One region of the Streptomyces sp. NBC_00096 genome, then DNA from elsewhere that is predicted to be linked to it. Evidence: riboswitches for the same ligand, from Rfam matches in the RefSeq annotation. Region 1 holds a riboswitch; the other holds the start of a gene.
The links. Region 1 has a riboswitch for S-adenosylmethionine ahead of OG904_RS22620 (aminotransferase class V-fold PLP-dependent enzyme). Riboswitches for the same ligand answer to the same signal wherever they lie in the genome.
Positions count from the first base shown of each region.

Region 1 (7,094 bases):
GGCCATGCTGTTCACCCTGTCGATGCTGGCCACGATCGGGTTCATCACCTCGTTCGTGACCCTGCCCGTCGACAAGATCGTTTTCATCTTCCCCATCGGGAAGGTGAGCGCTCTGAACTTCGCCCTGGGCATGACCCTCGGCGCGGCCCTCTTCTGCATCGGCGCGGGCGCGGTCCACTGGGCCCGCACCCTGATGTCCGACGTCGAGGTCGCCGCCGAGCGTCACGAGATCGCGGCCCCGGCCGAGGTCAAGGCGCAGGTCATGTCGGACTTCGCGGACGGTGCGCGCGAGTCGGCCATCGGCCGCCGCCCGCTCATCCGCAACACGATGTTCGGTGCGCTGGCGCTGCTGCCGCTCTCCGCCGTCGTGATCCTGCGCGACCTGGGCCCGCTGCCCGAGGACAAGCTGCGCAAGACGGTCTGGGCCAAGGGCAAGCTGCTCATCAACACGAACACCAACGAGCCGCTGCGTCCCGAGGACGTCGTCGTCGGTTCGCTGACCTTCGCCTCGCCGGAAGGCCTGGAGGAGGACGCGCACGACTTCCAGACCCAGATCGCCAAGGCCGCCCTGATGATCGTCCGCATTCAGCCGGAGGACATCAAGGACAAGCGGGAGCTGGAGTGGTCCCACGAGGGCATCGTGGCCTACTCCAAGATCTGCACCCACGTCGGCTGCCCGATCAGCCTGTACGAGCAGCAGTCGCACCACGTGCTCTGCCCGTGCCACCAGTCCACCTTCGACCTCTCCGACGGCGCCCGAGTCATCTTCGGCCCGGCTGGTCACGCGCTCCCGCAGCTGCGGATCGGCGTGAATGACGAAGGTTTCCTCGAGGCGCTCGGCGACTTCGAAGAGCCCGTCGGTCCTGCATTCTGGGAGCGCGGATGAGCACGTCCACTGCCACTAAAGAGCGCAAGGCCCCGGCCGGCGAGCGTGTAGCCGACTGGGCCGACGGCCGGCTGGGCATCTACAGCCTGGCCAAGTCGAACATGCGCAAGATCTTCCCGGACCACTGGTCCTTCATGCTCGGTGAGATCTGCCTCTACAGCTTCATCATCCTCATCCTCACGGGTGTGTACCTGACGCTGTTCTTCCACCCGAGCATGAACGAGGTCGTGTACCACGGCTCGTACGTGCCCATGCAGGGTGTCCAGATGTCCGAGGCGTTCAAGTCGACCCTCGACATCAGCTTCGACGTCCGCGGCGGTCTGCTCATCCGGCAGATCCACCACTGGTCGGCGCTGATCTTCGTCGCGGCGATGCTCGTGCACATGATGCGCGTCTTCTTCACGGGCGCGTTCCGCAAGCCGCGCGAGGTCAACTGGATCTTCGGCTTCCTGCTGCTGGTCCTCGGCATGTTCACCGGTTTCACCGGTTACTCCCTGCCGGACGACCTGCTCTCGGGCACCGGTGTCCGCTTCATGGAGGGCGCCGTCCTGTCCATGCCGGTCGTCGGCACGTACATGTCGTTCTTCCTCTTCGGCGGCGAGTTCCCCGGCGGCGACTTCGTGTCCCGGTTCTACTCGATCCACATCCTGCTGCTGCCGGGCATCATGATGGGCCTGCTGGTGGCCCACCTGATCCTGGTGTTCTTCCACAAGCACACCCAGTTCGCGGGCCCCGGCAAGACCGAGAAGAACGTCGTCGGCATGCCGCTGCTCCCGGTCTACATGGCCAAGGCCGGAGGCTTCTTCTTCCTGGTCTTCGGTGTCATCGCGGCCGTCGCGGCGATCGCCTCGATCAACCCGATCTGGGCGCTCGGCCCGTACCGCCCGGACCACGTGTCCACCGGTGCGCAGCCCGACTGGTACATGGGCTTCTCCGAGGGTCTGATCCGTGCCATGCCCGGCTGGGAGATCAACCTGTGGGGCCACACCCTCGTCCTGGGCGTGTTCATCCCGCTGATGATCTTCCCGCTGATCCTGGTCGCGATCGCGGTCTACCCGTTCGTCGAGTCCTGGGTCACCGGGGACAAGCGCGAGCACCACATCCTGGACCGCCCGCGCAACGTCCCGACCCGTACGGCCTTCGGCGTGGCCTGGCTGGCGTGGTACGTCATCCTGCTGATCGCCGGTGGAAACGACATGTTCGCGCAGTACTTCCACCTGTCGATCAACTCGATCACCTGGTTCGCCCGCGTCGCGTTCTTCGTCGGTCCGGTCGTCGCCTTCATCATCACCAAGCGCATCTGCCTCGGCCTCCAGCGCAGGGACCGGGACAAGGTGCTGCACGGTCGCGAGACCGGCATCATCAAGCGCCTGCCGCACGGTGAGTTCGTCGAGGTCCACGAGCCGCTCTCGCAGGGCAAGCTGCACACGCTCACCTCGTACGAGCAGTACCAGCCCGCCGAGATCGGCGCGACGGTCGACGAGAACGGTGTCGAGCGCAAGGTGAAGGCGCTGGAGAAGCTCCGCGTGAAGCTCAGCAAGGGCTACTACGGGGAGAACAACCAGATCCCGAAGCCCTCGGTCGAGGAGTACAAGGAGATCCAGAGCGGCCACGGCCACCACTGATCTCCCGCGTCACGGCTTCACACGTTTCACACGCTTGAGGGACTGATTTCGGTCAGTCCTGGTGTTGCCACGGCGAGAGCCCCGTCCAGTGTCTGGACGGGGCTCTTTGCCGTCTCCGGGGCTGGATAGGCTGAAGCCCTTCCCATTCGACGTGGGCCCCGGCATCGGACGGCCGACCAGCAGCAGGAGCGGACCATGAACGTTGTGACCCCGGCAGGCGGCGACAGCGTGGCGGCCCGTGGCTGGCCGGGCGTGCTGGACGCCCTGCTGACCGGCCGGGACCTCAGCGCCGACGACACGGCCTGGGCGATGGACCGGATCATGCGGGGCGAGGCCACCGACGCCCAGATCGCCGGCTTCGCGGTCGCGCTGCGGGCCAAGGGCGAGACGGTCGCGGAGATCAACGGTCTGGTGCGGGCCATGTACGAACACGCCAACCTGATCGAGGTGCCGGGCCGGACGGTGGACATCGTCGGCACCGGGGGCGACGGCGCCAAGACCGTCAACATCTCGACCATGTCGGCGGTCGTGGTGGCCGGTACGGGCGCCAAGGTGGTCAAGCACGGAAACCGGGCCGCGTCCTCCGCCAGCGGCTCCTCGGACGTCCTGGAGAAGCTCGGCGTCAACCTGGACCTCACCCCCGCACGGGTCGCGCAGGTCGCCGAGGAAGCCGGGATCACCTTCTGCTTCGCGGTCAGGTTCCACCCGGCGCTGCGGCACGTGGCGGCGGCCCGCAAGGAACTGGGCATCCGGACCACCTTCAACTTCCTCGGCCCGCTCACCAACCCGGCGAAGGTACGGGCCCAGGCCACCGGCGTGGCCGACGCCCGGATGGCCCCGATCGTCGCGGGCGTGCTGGCGGAGCGCGGTTCCTCGGCGCTGGTCTTCCGCGGTGACGACGGCCTGGACGAGCTCACCACCACGGCGACCTCCAAGGTCTGGTGGGTCCGGGACGGCAAGGTCGCCGAGCAGACCTTCGACCCGCGCGACATCGGCATCCCCCTGGTGGACGTCTCCGAGCTCGGCGGCGCGGACGCCTCGTACAACGCGGACGTGGCGCGCCGCCTGCTGGCCGGCGAGACCGGCCCGGTCCGTGACGCCGTACTGCTGAACTCCGCGGCGGCCCTGGTGGCGCTGGATCCGGGTACGGGGTCGCTGGAGGAGCAGCTGGCGGCGGGGGTCGTGCGGGCTGCGGAGTCGATCGACTCGGGCGCCGCCCGGGCGGCGCTGGCGCGGTGGGTGGCGGCCAGCAACGCCTGACGGTCGGATCAGGCCAAGATCCCGGTCCGGAATGTGGACCGGGGTCTTGCGCCCGGAGGATCTTGTGGCAGGATGCTCCTCAGGTCACGAGTGACAGCGTTTTGGCCCCGGCTTGCTGTCCGGCAACCCTCCTTCCGTGGCGGGGTGCCCCGGGTGATGACCAGGTCGTAGGCAGTGAGGCCTACGGCAAGCGCGGATCCCTCGACACCAGGGGTCCTGGTCTCTCGAGGAGCGTTTTCCGTGAGCAAGCGAATGCGATAGGGCGACTCGCCCCTTCTTCACCCCTCGGAACAGGGTCATTTCCGCGTACCCGCACATCTGCGGACGCCATCCCTTCCTCCGGGGCAATTCCCGTACCCCGAACGGCCGCAGCGCCGTGTCCGCGTACGGGCTCGTCGAAGCCATTCAGACCGCCTGCCGGGAGATACCGCCATGTCCGCAACCCTGAACGCCGCCGCCTCCACCGCTTCCGCCGACGTCACCGTCGACCCCGCCTGTGCCGAGCCGCTGCCGGTCCTCGGCCGTGACGTCACCGTCCCGCTCGTCACCGGCGGCGAAGTCACCTACGCCGCCCTCGACTACGCGGCCAGCGCCCCCGCCCTGCAGCGCGTCTGGGACGACGTGGCCGCGTACGCCCCGTACTACGGCAGCGTGCACCGCGGCGCCGGCTACCTCTCGCAGCTCTCCACCGACCTCTTCGAGCAGAGCCGCGTCACCGTCGCCGAGTTCCTCGACTGCCGCCCCTCCGACCAGGTGATCTTCACCCGGTCCACCACCGACTCCCTCAACCTGCTCGCCGCCGTGGTGCCGGCCGACTGCCAGGTGTTCGTCTTCGAGACCGAGCACCACGCCTCGCTGCTGCCGTGGAAGGACGCGCAGGTCACCTACCTCAACGCGCCCCGCACCCCGGCCCAGGCCGTCGAGACCCTGGAGCGGGCGCTCGCCGGCCGCGACCCCTACGGTCCGGCGCTGGTCTGCGTCACCGGCGCCTCGAACGTCACCGGTGAACTGTGGCCCGTCAAGGAGCTCGCCGCCGCCGCGCACGCCCACGGCGCACGGATCGTGCTGGACGCCGCCCAGCTGGCCCCGCACCACCCCGTCTCCGTGCAGGAGCTGGACGTGGACTGGGTCGCCTTCTCCGGCCACAAGCTCTACGCGCCCTTCGGCTCGGGCGTCCTCGCCGGCCGCTCGGACTGGCTCCAGGAGGCCGAGCCGTACCTCGCCGGCGGCGGCGCCTCCCGCAAGGTGGCCAGGCGCGAGGACGGCGGCGTGGACGTCGAGTGGCACACCACGGCCGCCCGCCACGAGGCCGGCTCCCCGAACGTCATCGGCGTCTACTCCATCGCCTCCGCCTGCAAGGCGCTGAACGAGGCCGGGTTCGAAAGCCTCGTCGCCCGCGAGCGGCAGCTCATCGCCAAGGTCCGGGACGGTCTGGCCGACGTCCCGGCCGTGCGGATCCTCTCCCTCTTCGGTGACGACGCCCCGCGCGTCGGCGTCATCTCCTTCGTGGTGGACGGCTGGAACAGCTCCCACTTCGCCGCCGCGCTCTCCGCCGAGTACGGCATCGGCGTCCGCGACGGCCTGTTCTGCGCCCACCCGCTGGTCCGCACCCTCCTGGGCAGCGAGCCGCAGGCCCAGGGCGAATGCGGAGCCCCGGAGGCGGCCCCGGGCGAGCGGTCCCTCAACGCCATCCGCGTCAGCTTCGGCGCGGGCACCCCCGACGAGCACGTCGAGCGCTTCGTCCGCGCCGTCAAGGAGCTCGTCTCGGACGGCGCGAAGTGGCAGTACCGCACCGAAGAGGGCCGCTGCGTCCCGGCCGTCTGACAGGCTGCGGGGCATGACCCACTGGGACCCGATGCCCACCATTCGGGCCTGCGCCGTCGGCGAGCCGCTACCGGGCAACGCGCAGTGGGTACCGGCGTACAGCCCACCGTGGGGTGCCTGGCCGGATGCGTGGGCCGACCGCGACTGGCGCAACGCGCCGGGGCCGTTCCACGGCGCCGGGACCGACACCTGTTGGGTGGGGCGGGAGGTCGCGTCGGCCCATGCGCTCTACAACGACGAGGGCTTCGACGAGTTCGTCCACCGGCGACCTCGGGGACTACCTGCGCGGGTACCCGTTCCGACTCCAGGAGGGCCGCCCCGCCCGGCCGGGCGGGGCGTTGCCCGCCCTCTGAACCGCTACGCGTCGAGGCCGATGGCGAACGCCGCTTCCAGGTCGTGCTGGGAGTAGGTGCGGAACGCCACGTGCGTGTCCGTGGCCTCGACGCCCGGGATCTTGCTGATGCGGCCGGGGATGATGTCCGCAAGGTCCTCGTGGCGGGACACCCGGACCAGCGCGATGAGGTCGTACGTACCCGTGACGGAGTAGACCTCGCTGACGCTTTCGAGTGCCGCGATGGCCTCGGCGATCTCGGGGATCCGGTCCACGCTGGTCTTGATGAGCACGATCGCGGTGATCACGGTTGGCTGTCTCCCTCGCCGGCAGTCACTGGTCTCCTCACTCTAGTCCCACGCCGGTAGCGCACCCACGCGTAGAGGAAGCCCACCGAGAAGCCCACCACGTGGGCCAGATAGGCGACTCCCGGCCCGCTCGCCGCCCGGTGGGCCGCCAGCCACTGGAGGGCGAACCAGAACATCAGAACGATCCACGCCGGGAACCGCAGGGGCAGGAAGAACAGGAACGGGAACAGGCTCGTCACCCGCGCCCTGGGGAACAGGCACAGGAAGGCCCCCAGGACCGCGGAAATGGCCCCGGAGGCGCCGACCAGGGTCTGGTCCGAGGAGGCGTTGGCCGCCGCGTACGCCGCCAGCGCCAGGTAACCCGTACAGACGTAGAAGAAGAGGAACCCGGCCCGGCCCATGCGACGCTCCGTCATCGCCCCGAAGACGTAGAGGAACAGCATGTTGCCCAGCAGGTGCAGCCAGCTGCCGTGCACGAACAGGGCCGTCAGAGGGGTGAGCGCCGCCCGGCCGGAGCCGGTGAACAGCTCGTCGGGGACCACGCCCCAGCGCCGGAAGTACGCCGTCCCGTTCAGCAGGAGCCGGTCACCCGTCCCGTAGACCGGGTTCAGCCCCGACGCCGGGCTCAGCAGGAACACCACGCAGCAGCCGGCGATCAGCGCATGGGTGACCACCGGGCCCCGGACGGCCTCGCGTACGGCCTGCCACCTTACGATCATGCGACCGAGCATGACCCAGTCGGGCCCACCCGCGGGTGCGGCAGGCCGTAGGGTTACGAGCTACGCATGTCCTTGTACAACTGTGTACGACCGCGTGCGTCTGTCCCCGTACGACATAGAAGGAGAGAGCGGCCTGATGAC
Region 1 is NZ_CP108221.1:5,126,678-5,133,771, forward strand. Features, by position in the region: gene OG904_RS22605 (Rieske 2Fe-2S domain-containing protein) at 1-886, shown strand, start outside; gene OG904_RS22610 (cytochrome bc complex cytochrome b subunit) at 883-2,511, shown strand; gene trpD (anthranilate phosphoribosyltransferase) at 2,707-3,771, shown strand; SAM riboswitch class IV at 3,854-3,970, shown strand; gene OG904_RS22620 (aminotransferase class V-fold PLP-dependent enzyme) at 4,204-5,595, shown strand; gene OG904_RS22625 (Lrp/AsnC family transcriptional regulator) at 5,953-6,234, opposite strand; gene OG904_RS22630 (rhomboid family intramembrane serine protease) at 6,231-6,953, opposite strand; gene OG904_RS22635 (hypothetical protein) at 7,090-7,094, shown strand, end outside.

Region 2 (7,094 bases), 2.2 Mb from region 1:
CCACGCCGCCACCGGCGACGATGCCCTCTTCGACAGCCGCCTTCGCGTTGCGAACGGCGTCCTCGATGCGGTGCTTGCGCTCCTTGAGCTCGACCTCGGTCGCGGCGCCGGCCTTGATGACGGCCACGCCGCCGGCCAGCTTCGCGAGGCGCTCCTGGAGCTTCTCGCGGTCGTAGTCCGAGTCGGAGTTCTCGATCTCGGCGCGGATCTGGTTGACGCGACCGGCGACCTGGTCGCTGTCACCGGAGCCGTCGACGATGGTGGTCTCGTCCTTGGTGATGACGACCTTGCGGGCGCGGCCGAGCAGGTCGAGACCGGCGTTCTCCAGCTTGAGGCCGACCTCCTCGGAGATGACCGTGCCGCCCGTGAGGATGGCGATGTCACCGAGCATGGCCTTGCGGCGGTCGCCGAAGCCCGGGGCCTTGACGGCGACGGACTTGAAGGTGCCGCGGATCTTGTTGACGACCAGGGTCGACAGGGCCTCGCCCTCGACGTCCTCGGCGATGATCAGCAGCGGCTTGCCGGACTGCATGACCTTCTCGAGGAGCGGCAGCAGGTCCTTGACCGAGCCGATCTTCGAGTTGACGATCAGGATGTACGGGTCGTCGAGGGACGACTCCATGCGCTCCATGTCGGTGGCGAAGTACGCCGAGATGTAGCCCTTGTCGAAGCGCATGCCCTCGGTGAGCTCGAGCTCCAGGCCGAAGGTCTGCGACTCCTCGACCGTGATGACGCCTTCCTTGCCGACCTTGTCCATGGCCTCGGCGATGAGCTCGCCGATCTGGGTGTCGGCGGCGGAGATGGAGGCCGTCGAAGCGATCTGCTCCTTGGTCTCGACATCCTTGGCCTGCGCCAGCAGGGCGGCGGAGACGGCCTCGACGGCCTTCTCGATACCGCGCTTGAGGGCCATCGGGTTCGCACCGGCGGCCACGTTGCGCAGGCCCTCGCGGACGAGCGCCTGGGCGAGAACGGTGGCGGTGGTCGTACCGTCGCCGGCGACGTCGTCCGTCTTCTTGGCGACTTCCTTGACCAGCTCGGCGCCGATCTTCTCGTACGGGTCCTCGAGCTCGATCTCCTTGGCGATGGACACACCATCGTTGGTGATCGTGGGGGCGCCCCACTTCTTCTCAAGGACGACGTTGCGACCCTTGGGGCCAAGGGTGACCTTGACGGCGTCGGCGAGCTGGTTCATCCCACGCTCGAGGCCGCGGCGGGCCTCCTCGTCGAACGCAATGATCTTGGCCATCTGAAGTGGTCCTCCCGGACAGCGGTGGATTGCTCCCGGACCGCGCCCGCGCCCGCGACGGACGGCCTGCGTGCCCGGCGGTTCCTTCCCACCGGACCCTGCGGGCCTCACCGACCCGGTCCTCGTTTAGTAGCACTCTCACCAGGAGAGTGCTAACGCCAATGATTAGCACTCGACCCCTCCGAGTGCAAGCGGCTTCGGACAACCCGGGATGAACACCCAGACGCCGCAAGGGCCCCGAGGCCGCCACGCACGAGGGGCCCGCATCCCGTGTCCAGGATGTGGGCCCCTCGTACATGTGCCGTTGTGCCGCCGTGCGCGGCCGCCGTGCGAGGGCCGCGTACGTGTCGGAGGTCGATCGCGGTCGGACTAGCCGGCGGCGAGCTTGACCATGTCCGCCTGCGGACCCTTCTGGCCCTGCGAGATCTCGAACTCGACCCGCTGACCCTCTTCAAGGGTGCGGTACCCGTCCATCTGGATGGCGCTGTAGTGGACGAACACATCCGCACCACCGTCGACCGCGATGAAGCCGTAGCCCTTCTCCGCGTTGAACCACTTGACGGTGCCCTGAGCCATGCCTAACTCCCCTATTACTGGCCCTTGCGCAGGACCGCACTTCGCGGTCCCGGGTCAGAACTTGCGCCGGAACGCCTCGACCGGGGCTGAATGTATCCGCACCGCTGCTGTCTGCAACAGGTCATTCCGACGAGAATTCTGGACACGCCAAAAGATTGAAATAGGGTGAAAATCAGGAATATTCCTGGGCAACTCGGGCCGGACAAACCACGCCAACGCCCCATAGCGCACTTGCATGTTGACTCAATGTCAACCCTCTCGCGGCCCGCTCATATGCGGCGGGCAAGAACAGCGGAGGGGACTTCCCCAACCTTACCGCGCCCAATCAAGCAGAATTGCCCCCTCCGGTTATTACCGGAGGGGGCAATTCAGCGTTCTGGGCGGAGCGGGCCCGTCGTCAGCAGCCGCCCGCGACGGCCGGAATGATCGAGATGCCCGCGCCGTCCGGGGTGGACGTCTGCAGCCCGCCCTCGAAGCGCACGTCGTCGTCGTTGACGTAGACGTTCACGAAGCGGCGCAGCTTGCCCTGGTCGTCCAGGACGCGCGCGGCGATGCCCGGGTGGCTCTTCTCCAGGGACTCGATGACCTCGGCGAGGGTCGCGCCCTCGGCGGGGACCTCGGCCTTGCCACCGGTGTAGGTGCGCAGGATGGTGGGGATGCGGACGTTGACGCTCATGGCGCTACTGCCTTTCCGGGGTGCAGGGAGGGAGATCAGGCCAGGTTGGCGGCGCGGAACGCGTCCAGGCTCGGGCGGATGGTGGCGGTCTGGCCGCTGTCGGCGGCCACCGCCTCCAGGGTCTTGAGGCCGTCACCGGTGTTCAGGATCACGGTGGTCAGCGAGGGGTCGAGCTGACCGTTCTCGACCAGCTTCTTCGTCACGCCGACGGTCACGCCGCCCGCGGTCTCGGCGAAGATGCCCTCGGTCTGCGCGAGGATCTTGATGGCCTCGACGACCTGCTCGTCGTTGACGTCCTCGACGAAGCCGCCGGTGCGGCGCGCGATGTCCAGGACGTACGGGCCGTCCGCCGGGTTGCCGATGGCCAGCGACTTGGCGATGGTGTTCGGCTTCTGCGGGCGGACCACCTCGTGACCGGCCTTGAAGGCGGTCGAGACGGGCGAGCAGCCCTCGGCCTGGGCACCGAAGATCTTGTACGGCTTGTCCTCGACGAGGCCGAGCTTGATCAGCTCCTGCAGACCCTTGTCGATCTTCGTCAGCTGCGAGCCGGACGCGATCGGGATGACGATCTGGTCGGGCAGCTGCCAGCCGAGCTGCTCGCAGATCTCGTACGCCAGGGTCTTGGAACCCTCGCCGTAGTACGGGCGCAGGTTGACGTTGACGAAGCCCCAGCCCTCGCCCAGCGGGTCACCGATGAGCTCGGAGCAGAAGCGGTTGACGTCGTCGTAGTTGCCCTCGATGCCGACCAGGTCGCCACCGTAGACACCGGCCATGACGACCTTGCCCTGCTCCAGGTCGTGCGGGATGAAGACGCAGGAGCGGAAGCCGGCGCGGGCGGCCGCGGCGCCGACGGCGCCGGCCAGGTTGCCGGTGGAGGAGCAGGAGAGGGTGGTGAAGCCGAAGGCGCGGGCGGCCTCGACGGCGATGGCCACGACGCGGTCCTTGAAGGAGTGCGTCGGGTTGCCGGAGTCGTCCTTGACGTACAGCTTGCCGGTGAAGCCGAGCTCCTTGGCCAGGTTGGCCGCGTCCACGAGCTTGGTGAAGCCCGGGTTCAGGCTCGGCTTGGAGGCCACGTCCGCCGGGACGGGCAGCAGCGGCGCGTAGCGCCAGATGTTGTTCGGGCCGGCCTCGATCGCGGCGCGCAGGGCTTCGGGGTCACCGAGCGGCAGCTCGTAGGCGACTTCGAGAGGTCCGAAACATTCGGCGCAGGCGAAGATCGGGCCGAGCTCGAAGCGGGTACCGCACTCACGACAGGAAAGGCCGGTGGCGGGACCGAGATCGACAGAAGTGCCCGAAGCAGCGGATTCGGCAGAGGTTGAGACAGTCTGTGCAGCCATGATGGCGAGGCCCTTTCTCCTCATCTTCCCCATGGCGCACTTCGCCATGAGACGGAATTGGCACCTTCCCTAGCCGGGGACCTCGCTGACGTCGCTGGTGTGCGCGATCGCGAGAACCGACTGGAGGGTTGCCGGGGCTTCAACGGGCCGTGTCCCTCTGCCCCTCTGGATGAGCGGTATGGCACCGGGCAACACGCTCTGTGGCGCGCCCGGGCGTTTGTACGCGGGCCCCCGGCATGCGGCGGACCTTTGCGTTGTTCAAGACTGTAACCGAAGCCCCGGGTGGTTGAGACAGCCGTCCGAACCGCGAGATGGATCACATTTCGGCCGAAACCGCAGGTGGTCCACGGATCGACAGAGGAGTTCCGAAGGTGCTGGAAGAGGTGGAGCGCTGGCTGGCAGACCGCTCCTGGTCCGCCGCCGACCGACCGCTCGACCAGTTGCTTTCCGCCAAAAGGGCAGCCGGTACGACGGTCAGCGTGGTGTTGCCCGCGCTGAACGAGGAGGCCACCGTCGGGGAGATCGTCGAGGTGATCCGGCGCGATCTGATCGAGGGGCCCCCGCTCCCCCTGGTCGACGAACTGGTGGTGATCGACTCGGGCTCCACCGACCGCACCGCCGAGGTCGCGGCCAAGGCGGGCGCCCGGGTGGTGCACCGCGACGAGATCCTGCCGCGCATCCCCGCCGTGCCCGGCAAGGGCGAAGTGCTGTGGCGCTCGCTGCTGGCCACCTCCGGTGACGTCGTCTGCTTCGTCGACGCCGACCTGCGGGACTTCTCCGCCTCCTTCGTCTCCGGGATCGTCGGCCCGCTGCTGACCGATCCGCAGGTGCAGTTCGTCAAGGCGATGTACGACCGCCCCCTGGGGGACACCCCCGGCCAGGGCGGCCGGGTCACGGAGCTGGTGGCCCGCCCGCTGCTCAACCTCCACTGGCCCCGGCTGGCGGGCTTCGTCCAGCCGCTGGGCGGCGAGTACGCCGTACGCCGCGAGCTGCTGGAGCGGCTGCCCTTCCCCGTGGGCTACGGCGTCGAGCTGGGCCTGCTGGTGGACGCGCTGCACACGGTCGGGCTGGACGCGCTGGCCCAGGTGGACGTGGGCGTACGGCTGCACCGGCACCAGGACGGCCAGGCGCTGGGGCGGATGGCCGCGGCGATCTACCGCACGGCGCTGCTGCGGCTCTCGCGGGGGCACCTCGTGCGCCCCGAGCTGACGCAGTTCGAGCGCGGTCCGGAGGGGTTCGTGGCGCACACCCACGCCGTGGACACCGTGGAGCGGCCGCCGATGCGGGACATCGAGGAGTACGCGAGCCGCCGCGTGGCGTGACGGCCGGGGTCGGCGCAGTGGTCTTCGTCTCGGTCCGCCGGACACGCAGGAGCTGACGTTTGACCGGGCGCGGGGCGGGCTAGGTTCGCCGCATGGCTTCCCAGGTGCTCGTCGCCGCGAACCGCGGCCCGCTCTCGTACGCCCTCGCCGCGGACGGCACGCTCAGTGCCCGCCGCGGCGGGGGCGGTCTCGTTTCCGGCCTCTCCGCCGCCCTCGCGGAACAACCGGGGGCCGTGTGGATCTGCGCGGCCCTGTCGGACGCGGACCGGGAGGCGGTACGGCGGGGCGTGGCCGAGCCGGGCGTACGGATGCTCGACATCGACCCGGAGGTCTACGACGACGCGTACAACGGCATCGCGAACTCGGTGCTGTGGTTCCTCCACCACCACCTCTACGACGTCCCGCGCGAGCCGGTCTTCGACGCGGGGTTCCGGCGGCAGTGGCAGTCGTACACCGCCTACAACGAGGCCTTCGCGGCGGCGCTGGCCGAGGAGGCGGCGCCGGGGGCGACGGTCCTGATCCAGGACTACCACCTGGCGCTGGCCCCGGGACGGCTGCGCGAGCTGCGCCCGGACCTGAGGATCGGGCACTTCACGCACACGCCGTGGGCGTCCCCCGACTTCCTGCGCATGCTCCCGGAGGACATCCGCGGGCAGCTGCTGTGGGGGATGCTCGGCGCGGACCAGGTGGGCTTCCACACCGGGGAGTGGGGCGCCGAGTTCATCCGGGGCGCGGACATCGACGACGCCACCGGCCGCGCGACCGGCGTCCTGGGGACCGGCGGCCCGCAGGGGGTGGAGCACCGCAGGTACGCGGCGGACGGCAGCGGGCCGGCGGAGCACCGGTTCACGGAGATGGCCCGCTACCCGCTGGGCGTGGACGGCGACGAGCTGCGGGCTCTGGCGCACCGGCCGGAGGTGGACGCGAAGCTGGCGGCACTGCGGGAGCGGACGCACGGCCTGAAGACGATCGTCCGGGTGGACCGCACGGAACTGTCGAAGAACATCCTGCGGGGCCTGCTGGCCTACCGGGAGCTGCTGACCGTCCACCCCGAATGGCGCGGCAAGGTGGTCCACCTGGCCTCCGCCTACCCCTCGCGGCAGGACCTGAGGGTGTACCGGGAGTACACGCAGGCGGTGGCGGAGCTCGCGGCCTCGGTCAACGAGGAGTTCGGGACGGCGGATTGGCAGCCGGTCCTGGTCTCGGTCGAGGACGACTTCGCGCGGTCGCTGGCGGTGTACCGGCTGGCGGACGTGGCGCTGGTCAACCCGGTGCGGGACGGGATGAACCTGGTGGCGAAGGAGATCCCGGTGGTGTCGGAGGCGGGGTGCGTGCTGGTGCTGTCGACGGGGGCGGGGGCGTACGCGGAGCTCCGCGAGGACGCGCTGACGGTGAACCCGTACGACGTCACGGAGACGGCGGAGGCGCTGCACGCGGCGCTGTCCATGCCGACCGCCGAGCGTGCGGACCGCACGAAGCGGTTGGCCGCGGCGGCCACCGCCCTCCCCCCGGCCCAGTGGCTCACGGCCCAACTGGACGCCCTGCGCAACGCCTGACGGTTGCCGGGCGCGGCGCCGTTGCCGTTGCCGTTGCCGTTGCCGTTGCCGTTGCCGTTGCCGTTGCCGGGGACCAGCCCCCGGACCCCCGCTCCTCAAACGCCTGCGGGGCTGGATTCTCCGGCCCCGCAGGGCAGGTCAGGCCTGGGGCAGCGCGGTAGCCAGGGCGGCGAGGAAGGTGACCACCTCCGAGGGGCCGGACACCGTCAGGTCCGCCCGTGCGGCGAGCTCCGGAACCTCCCCGGACCCACTGCACAGGAGCAGCCCCGGCACCCCCTCCGCCCGCAGCTTCTCCACCGCCGAGAACGCCGCCAGATCGCCGAGGTCGTCCCCGGCGTACAGGACGGCCGAGGCCCCCACCTCCGCGAGGTACTCCGTCAG
Region 2 is NZ_CP108221.1:2,955,268-2,962,361, forward strand. Features, by position in the region: gene groL (chaperonin GroEL) at 1-1,246, opposite strand, end outside; gene OG904_RS12755 (cold-shock protein) at 1,616-1,822, opposite strand; gene OG904_RS12760 (MoaD/ThiS family protein) at 2,220-2,498, opposite strand; gene thrC (threonine synthase) at 2,534-3,835, opposite strand; SAM riboswitch class I at 3,853-4,011, opposite strand; gene OG904_RS12770 (glucosyl-3-phosphoglycerate synthase) at 4,207-5,157, shown strand; gene OG904_RS12775 (trehalose-6-phosphate synthase) at 5,250-6,713, shown strand; gene otsB (trehalose-phosphatase) at 6,852-7,094, opposite strand, start outside.
Region 2: another riboswitch for S-adenosylmethionine. It lies ahead of thrC (threonine synthase); the one in region 1 lies ahead of OG904_RS22620 (aminotransferase class V-fold PLP-dependent enzyme).